Regions from separate parts of the Kitasatospora cineracea genome, predicted to be linked through region 2. Evidence: riboswitches for the same ligand, from Rfam matches in the RefSeq annotation. Region 2 holds a riboswitch; the other holds the start of a gene.
The links. A riboswitch is a leader RNA that binds a small molecule or an ion and turns the genes downstream of it on or off. The one in region 2 is predicted to bind glycine.
Positions count from the first base shown of each region.

Region 1: it holds a riboswitch for glycine, as region 2 does, so the genes downstream of both, gcvP (aminomethyl-transferring glycine dehydrogenase) here and gcvT (glycine cleavage system aminomethyltransferase GcvT) in region 2, are expected to answer to the same signal.

Region 1 covers NZ_RJVJ01000001.1:3,983,260-3,987,462, forward strand. Annotated here, with positions in the region: gene EDD39_RS18085 (MFS transporter) at 1-62, opposite strand, end outside; gene EDD39_RS39630 (PRC and DUF2382 domain-containing protein) at 224-1,354, opposite strand; glycine riboswitch at 1,542-1,649, shown strand; gene gcvP (aminomethyl-transferring glycine dehydrogenase) at 1,867-4,203, shown strand, end outside.
Region 2 covers NZ_RJVJ01000001.1:157,080-161,282, reverse strand. Annotated here, with positions in the region: gene glyA (serine hydroxymethyltransferase) at 1-707, opposite strand, end outside; gene gcvH (glycine cleavage system protein GcvH) at 723-1,097, opposite strand; gene gcvT (glycine cleavage system aminomethyltransferase GcvT) at 1,179-2,297, opposite strand; glycine riboswitch at 2,449-2,552, opposite strand; gene EDD39_RS00710 (enhanced serine sensitivity protein SseB) at 2,692-3,459, shown strand; gene EDD39_RS00705 (enhanced serine sensitivity protein SseB C-terminal domain-containing protein) at 3,577-4,203, shown strand, end outside.

The DNA of each region.
Region 1 (4,203 bases), 3.8 Mb from region 2:
GGCAGGACCCGGGCGCTGGTGGGCTTGGCGGCCGTGGGGGTGGGCTGTGGTGCCTCACTCACGGGGACTCCTCCGACGGTTGCTTCAGACAGGCGATAGTGCATGAACTGAAATAACTCTGTCGGGAGATGCTTCACTCTGTCAAATATCGATTGGTGAAGCTTTGGCAAAGCGGCGGCCCCGGCCCGCCGAAGCGGGCCGGGGCCGGGCAGTTGGCGGACCGTCAGGAGCGCAGCGGCTCCGGCCGGGCGTGCTCCGAGCTGCCGTTCGCGGCCGACGCCTGGGGCCTGCCCGCGGTCGGCGACTGCGGCTGCGCATTCCACGGCTGGCGCTGCTGCGGCGCCTCGCCGTCCCCGCCGGCGGCCGCGTCGTGCACCTCCACCTGCTCGCGGCGCAGCTCCTCGCGGACCACCTCCTCCTCGGTGTACCGCTCGACCACCAGCCGCACCCGCTCGATCGGCGCCAGGTACTTGCGCACCACCGGGCGCTCCTCGCGCAGCGTGACCTCCTCGACCGCCTCGGCGATCTCCTGCTCGCTCAGCGCCGCCCGCTCCGCGTCCGACACCGGGATCCGCTCCACCCGCACCCGCTCGCGCACCACCGGCACCCGGCGCTCCACCTGCTCGGTGGTCACGTACTTGCGCAGCCGGGTGGTGCCCACCACGTGCCACTCGGTGCTGACGTCGATGCGCTCCTCGCGGCAGGTGATCTCCACCGGCGCGGTCGGCTCCACCGGGGCCGGCTGCGACTGCGACTGCGAGTGAGGCTGGGGCTGCGCCTGCTGTGCCTGCTGCGTCTGCTGTGTCTGCTGGGGCTTGGCCGCGGTGAAGGCGGCCGGTGTGGCGGCAGCGGCGGTCGGGGCCGGGGCCGGGGCCGGGGAGGGGGAGGAGGCGACGGTGCCGAAGTCGCGGTCCGGAGCGGCTGCGGCGGGCGCCGACGCGGGCTCCTGGCGCGGATGCTCCTTCGCGGCCGCCGCCGTCCCCGCCGTCCCGGCCGCCGCCGCTGCCGCGGGCTTCGCCGCCGGACCCGAACCGGCGTCGGCGCCGGTGTCCAGCCCGTAGTAGCGGTACAGCTGCAGCTCCTGGGCCGGCGAGAGGTGCTGGCCCACGCCGAAGTCCGGCGACTCCTTGATCAGCGACTTGTCGTACGGGACGCGCAGCTCGTCGCCCGAGAACTCGCTGGTGGTCAGCGGGACGAAGGCGTCCCGGCCGAAGATCCCGGTGCGGACGGCCGCCCACTCCGGTTCTCCGGTGGCGTCGTCCAGGTACACCTCGTCGACCGTGCCGATCTTGTCACCGTTCCGGTCGACCGCCTTGTGTCCGATCAGGTCGCGCGGATCGATATCGGTCTGCACGCTGTCCTCCAGTCCTGCCGCTCCTCAGGGATGTCCGGGAGGCGGCCGGAGGAGCGTGCCGGGCCGCCACTCCACACCAAACGGCACGTAACGGACGGCGGCACTCCGGACACCGCCGTCCGGGGCAGATCACAGGGCCGCACCGGTGATCCGGGAGGTCCGCGCTGGTAACCTCGGAGGCGACCGCCGAGCCCGCTCGGGAGAGTCCCGAACCGGCCCGAACAGGCCGGACGCGGGACGCCGAAGGAGCAACCCCTCCCCGGAATCTCTCAGGCATCCGTACCGAACGGGACAGGTCACTCTGGAAAGCAGGGCAGGACCGTCGGCACCGGAGCCGACCGGCCCCCGCCCTCGCCGACGGTGCAAGCCGGACGGGCCCCGGCCCGGTCGTGCGAAGCTCTCAGGTACCGATGACAGAGGGGGAGGCTGACGGGTTCGTACGCCCAGGCGCTCCCACGGCCGCCGACCGCGTGCGTACCACCGCCGGTCCGCGACCAGGAGGCCCGACCCCCATGAACGCCCAGCCGACGCTCAGCGACCTTGAGCAGGCCAGCCCCTTCGAGCACCGCCACATCGGTCCCGACAGCGACGCCCAGCAGAAGATGCTGGCCCAGGTCGGCTACGCCTCCCTGGACGAGCTGTCCGACGCCGCCGTCCCCGACGCCATCCGCAGCCTCACCGCGCTCGGCCTGCCCGCCGGCCGCAGCGAGGCCCAGGTGCTCGCCGAGCTGCGCGAACTGGCCAGCCGCAACCAGGTCCTCACCTCGATGATCGGCCTCGGCTACTACGGCACCTTCACCCCGCCGGTCATCCTGCGCAACGTGCTGGAGAACCCGGCCTGGTACACCGCCTACACCCCGTACCAGCCGGAGATCTCGCAGGGCCGCCTGGAGGCGCTGCTCAACTTCCAGACCATGGTCGCCGACCTGACCGGCCTGGACACCTCCGGCTCCTCGCTGCTCGACGAGGGCACCGCCGCCGCCGAGGCGATGGCGCTGGCCCGGCGCGTCACCAAGAACAAGCCCGGCGTCTTCCTGGTCGACGCGGACACCCTGCCGCAGACCCTCGCCGTGATCGAGACCCGCGCCGAACCGACCGGCGTCGAGGTCGTCACCGCCGACCTGAGCGACGGCATCCCCGCCGAGGTCGCCGAGCGCGGCGTGTTCGGCGTGCTGCTCCAGTACCCGGGCGCGTCCGGCGCGGTGCGGGACCTGAAGGCCGTCATCGAGCAGGCGCACGGGCTCGGCGCGGTCGTCGCGGTCGCCGCCGACCTGCTCGCCCTCACCCTGCTGCGCTCGCCCGGCGAGCTCGGCGCCGACATCGCCTGCGGCACCTCGCAGCGCTTCGGCGTCCCGATGGGCTTCGGCGGCCCGCACGCCGGCTACCTCGCCGTGCGCGCCGAGCACGCCCGCAACCTGCCCGGCCGCCTGGTCGGCGTCTCCGTCGACGCCGACGGCAACCGCGCCTACCGGCTCGCCCTGCAGACCCGCGAGCAGCACATCCGCCGCGAGAAGGCCACCTCCAACATCTGCACCGCGCAGGTGCTGCTCGCCGTGATGGCCTCCATGTACGCCGTCTACCACGGCCCCGACGGCCTCGCCGACATCGCCCGCCGCACCCACCGCTACGCCGCCGCGCTCGCCGCGGGCCTGCGCGCGGGCGGCGTCGAACTCGCCCACGACACCTTCTTCGACACCGTCACCGCGGTCGTCCCGGGCCGGGCCGACGAGGTCGTGGCCGCGGCGCTGGCCGGCGGCGTCAACGTGCACCGGACCGACGGGGACCGGGTGTCCGTGTCGTGCGACGAGACCACTACCCGCGAGCACCTGGCGGCCGTGTTCGCCGCGTTCGGGGTGTCGGCCGAGGTCGCCGAGGACGCGGACGCGCTGCCGGCCGGGCTGCTGCGCGAGGACGAGTACCTCACCCACCCGGTCTTCCACAGCCACCGCTCCGAGACCGCCATGCTGCGCTACCTGCGCCGGCTCTCCGACCGGGACTACGCGCTCGACCGCGGCATGATCCCGCTGGGCTCCTGCACCATGAAGCTCAACGCGACCACCGAGATGGAGCCGGTCACCTGGCCCGAGTTCGGGCAGCTGCACCCGTTCGCGCCGGTGGAGCAGGCCGAGGGCTACCTGACGCTGATCCGCGGGCTGGAGCAGCAGCTGGTCGAGGTCACCGGCTACGACGCGGTGTCGATCCAGCCGAACGCCGGGTCGCAGGGCGAGCTGGCCGGTCTGCTCGCGGTGCGGGCCTACCACCGGGCGAACGGCGACACCCAGCGCGACGTCTGCCTGATCCCCTCGTCGGCGCACGGCACCAACGCGGCCTCGGCGGCGATGGCCGGCATGCGGGTCGTCGTGGTCAAGACGCTCGTCGACGGCGACGTGGACGTCGAGGACCTGAAGGCGAAGATCGCCCAGCACGGCGAGCAGCTGGCCGTCCTGATGGTCACCTACCCGTCCACCCACGGCGTGTTCGAGACCCAGATCACCGACATCTGCGCGCTCGTCCACGAGGCCGGCGGCCAGGTCTACGTCGACGGCGCCAACCTCAACGCGCTGGTCGGCCTCGCCAAGCCCGGCAAGTTCGGCGCGGACGTCTCGCACCTGAACCTGCACAAGACCTTCTGCATCCCGCACGGCGGCGGCGGCCCCGGCGTCGGCCCGGTCGCGGTGCGCTCGCACCTCGCGCCGTACCTGCCCAACCACCCGCTGCAGGCCGAGGCCGGCCCCGCGACCGGCGTCGGACCGATCTCGGCCGCGCCCTGGGGCTCGGCGGCGATCCTGCCGATCTCCTGGTCGTACGTCCGGCTGATGGGCGGCGAGGGCCTCAAGCGCGCCACCCAG
Region 2 (4,203 bases):
CGCGGGCCGCCCAGGGTCTTGTGGGTGGTGGTGGTGACCACGTCCGCGTACGGCACCGGGGAGGGGTGCAGGCCGGCGGCGACCAGGCCGGCGAAGTGCGCCATGTCGACCATCAGCAGGGCGCCGACCTCGTCCGCGACCCGGCGGAACTCGGCGAAGTCCAGCTGGCGGGGGTAGGCGGACCAGCCGGCGATGATCAGCTTGGGCTGGTGCTCCTTGGCGAGGCGCTCGACCTCGGCCATGTCGACCTGGCCGGTCTTCTCGTCCACGTGGTACGCGGCCACGTTGTAGAGCTTGCCGGAGAAGTTGATCTTCATGCCGTGGGTCAGGTGGCCGCCGTGGGCCAGGTTCAGGCCCAGGATGGTGTCGCCCGGCTGGATCAGCGCGAACATCGCCGCGGCGTTCGCCTGCGCGCCGGAGTGCGGCTGCACGTTGGCGTGCTCGGCGCCGAACAGCTCCTTGATCCGGTCGATGGCGATCTGCTCGACCACGTCGACGTGCTCGCAGCCGCCGTAGTAGCGGCGGCCGGGGTAGCCCTCGGCGTACTTGTTGGTGAGCACCGAGCCCTGGGCCTCCATGACCGCCACCGGGGCGAAGTTCTCGGAGGCGATCATTTCCAGGGTGGTCTGCTGGCGGTGCAGCTCGGCGTCGACCGCGGCGGCGATCTCCGGGTCGAGCGCGTGGAGGGACTGGTTCAGGACCGTCATGAGGGGGTCTCCCGGTCAGGCGCCGGTGAAGGCGGTGTAGCCGTCGGCGTCGAGCAGCTCGTCGGTCGCCTCGACCCGGACCTTGAACAGCCAACCGCCCTCGAAGGGCTCCGAGTTGACCAGGGCCGGCTCGTCGATGACGGCCTGGTTGACCTCGGTGACCTCGCCGGTGGCGGGGGAGAAGAGGTCGCTGACCGACTTGGTGGACTCAAGCTCGCCACAGGTCTCACCCGCGGTGACGGTGTCACCCACCGCAGGGAGCTGGACGTAGACGATGTCGCCGAGGGCGTCGGCCGCGTGCGCGGTGATGCCGACCGTCGACACCCCGTCCACGGCGGCGGTCAGCCACTCGTGCTCCTTGGTGTACTGCAGGTGCGTGGGGTTGCTCATGACGTCATTCTCCAGGATCGCGGGAGGGGAGGGCGCGGCCGTCCGCTGGGCGGACGAACCGGAAAAGGACTGCGGGGAGGGTCAGCGGGCGCGCTTGTAGAACGGCAGCGCGACGACCTCGACCGGCTCGGCCTTGCCGCGCACGTCCACCGCGACGGCGGTGCCCGGCTCGGCGTGCGCGGCGTCCACGTACGCGATGGCGATCGGCTTGCCCAGGGTCGGGGACGGCGAGCCGGAGGTGATCCGGCCGATCACGGCGCCCTCGGCGTCCACCACGGAGTACTCGGCGCGCGGGACGCGCTTGCCCTCGGAGACCAAGCCGACCAGCTTGCGCGGCGCCTTGGCCTCGGCCGCGGCGGCGGCCTCCTCCAGGGCCTTGCGGCCGACGAAGGCGCCGCCGTTGGTGGTCTTGTCGAAGCGCACCACCCGGCCGAGGCCCGCGTCGAACGGGGTCAGCCCGGTGGACAGCTCGTGCCCGTACAGCGGCATGCCCGCCTCCAGGCGCAGCGTGTCGCGGCAGGACAGGCCGCACGGGACCAGGCCCTCGGCGGTGCCGGCCTCGGTCAGCGCGGTCCACAGGTGCTCGGCGTCGGCGGGGGCGCAGAACACCTCGAAGCCGTCCTCGCCGGTGTAGCCGGTGCGGGCCAGCCAGACCTGGCGGCCGGCCACGGTGGCGGGCAGCAGGGCGTAGTACTTGAGGCCGGGCAGGTCGGCGTCGGTCAGCTTGGCCAGGATGCCGTTCGCCTCCGGGCCCTGGACGGCGAGCAGCGCGTAGGCGTCCCGGTCGTCGCGGACGGCGGCGTCGAAGCCGGCCGCGCGCTCGGTCAGCGCGTCCAGCACCACCTGGGCGTTGGAGGCGTTGGCGACCACCAGGTACTCGTCCTCGGCGGTGCGGTAGACGATCAGGTCGTCCAGGATGCCGCCGTCCTCGCGGCAGATCATGGTGTAGCGGGCGCGCAGCACGCCGAGCGCCGAGATGAAGCCGACCAGCGCGTGGTCGAGCAGCTCGCCGGCCTGCGGGCCGGAGACGGTGATCTCGCCCATGTGCGAGAGGTCGAACAGGCCGGCCCGGGTGCGGACCGCGAGGTGCTCCTCGCGCTCGCTGCCGTAGCGCAGCGGCATGTCCCAGCCCGCGAAGTCGGTCATGGTGGCGCCGAGCGAGCGGTGCAGCGCGTCGAGCGCGGTCAGGCGGAGGGACACGGCGGGACTCCCGGGATCTGGAAACGGGCAGGCTGGGGCGAATCTCCCCCATCTGTCGTCGAACCTGAGAGCTTCGCCGCCTCCTGACAAGGATGGCGGCTTGCACCGTGGGTGGGCGCACGGCGCGGCCGTGTCCACTTTCCAGATCTGCCTAGCCCGGGCGGTAGGGGTGCCTGAGAGATTCCGGGGAGGACTTGCTCCTTCGGCGCCGGTCGCGGCCTGAGCAGGCCGTTCCGGCTCTCCCGCGCGGGTTCGAGCGGCCGGTATGAAGTTTGGGCGGGCCCATCATGGCATGCCGGGGGCACCCGGTGGGAGAGGGGCCCGGTCACACCTCCGCACGGGGGGCGCCCGCGCGCCGCTAACCTGATCGCAACCGCGGATGTGGAGGGGCGAGATGGGGTTCCCGCTGGACGGGGTGCTGGAGGGCGGGGCCTGGCCGGCCAACGAGCTGGAGCAGGTGCTGACGGCCGCGCTCGGCGACCCCGGGGCGACGCCCCGGGTGATCGAGGTGCTGGCCCGCAGCCAGGTGTGGATCCCGCTGCCGTCCGGCACCGCGCCGGACGCCGACTCGCTGGACCTGCCGACGCTGGAGCTGGCCGGTGCGCCGTACGTCCCGGTGTACTCCTCGCAGGAGCAGTACCTGCAGCACTGCCCGGGCATCCCGTTCGCGATCGCCCCGATGTGGGAGTTCGCCCGCGGGCTGCCGCTGGGCATCGGCATCGCGGTCAACCCGGAGGCGCCGGTGGGCATCCCGGTGCCGCCGGAGGGCGTCGGCGAGCTGCGGCGCGGGCCGCGCGGCGAGCAGTGGGAGGCGCAGGGGGTGGCCGAGGGCGCCCGGGTCGCGCTCAAGGAGCCCGAGCCGCACCAGGAGCCGTACGCCTTCCTGGCCGCCGCGACCGGCGAACTCGTCGCGCTGCCGGGCGTCCTGACGGCCCGTCGGGCACTGGCCCGGGTGGAGGGCGAGCCGACCCTGCTGTACGTCGGCGTGCAGCTGGACCCGGCGGCCCCCGCCGACCCGGCCGAGGTGAACACCGCGCTGGGCCGGGCGCTCGGAACCGCGCCGCCCAGCTGGGGCGTCCACCTGGTGCTGCTCGACCTGGTGGCCGACCCGGTGGTGGAGTGGATGCTGGGGCGGGTGCAGCCCTTCTACGTGCGGCCGTGACGGCGGATCCGGCCCGGCGCGCGGGGCCGGCGGCATGACGGCCGCCGGGTCCGCCCCATAGGGTTGCCCGGTACACCGGAGCACGGCGGAACGGACGACAGAGAGTAGGGCGGCGACGTGACGGGAGCGGTCGGCGACCCGGGGGCGGTCGAGCGCGCCCTCGCAGCAGTCGCGCCGGAACGCTGGGAGGCGTACGAGGGGCTGCTGCGCGCCCTGGCCGGCGGACAGGTCTGGATGCTGCTGTGGCACGGCAGCCCCGGCAGCCCGGACGCCCAGTACGGGAACATGGACGTCGGCGGGCACGGCTACGCGCCCTGCGCGACCTCCCCCGGGCAGCTCGCCGCCAGCGGCTGGACGCGCGCCCACGAGGTGGTCTCCGGGCCGGAGATCGCCGCCTCGCTGTACCGCTCGCGCTGGGGCCTGTGGCTCGACCCGCACCGCCCCGGCGGCGGCGTCGGCGTGCCCTGGGCCGACCTGCGGCGGATCGCGCTCGGCCTGGACCGGCTGCCGGCCGGCCCGCTGCGGATCTCCGAACCCCCGGTGCAGGGCTCGCCGTTCTTCTCCGTGCTGGAGCAGCAGGCGGGCGAGGTGCGGCCGCTGCGCTCGCTGCGCCGGGCCTGGGTGCAGCCGGTGCTGGGCGAGGGCTACCTGGCGATCGGGCTGGACCTGTACGACGCCTCGCCGCCGTCCGTGGAGGCGGCCCGGGCGCTGGTGCAGCGGGCCGCCGCGCAGGCGCCCGACGGG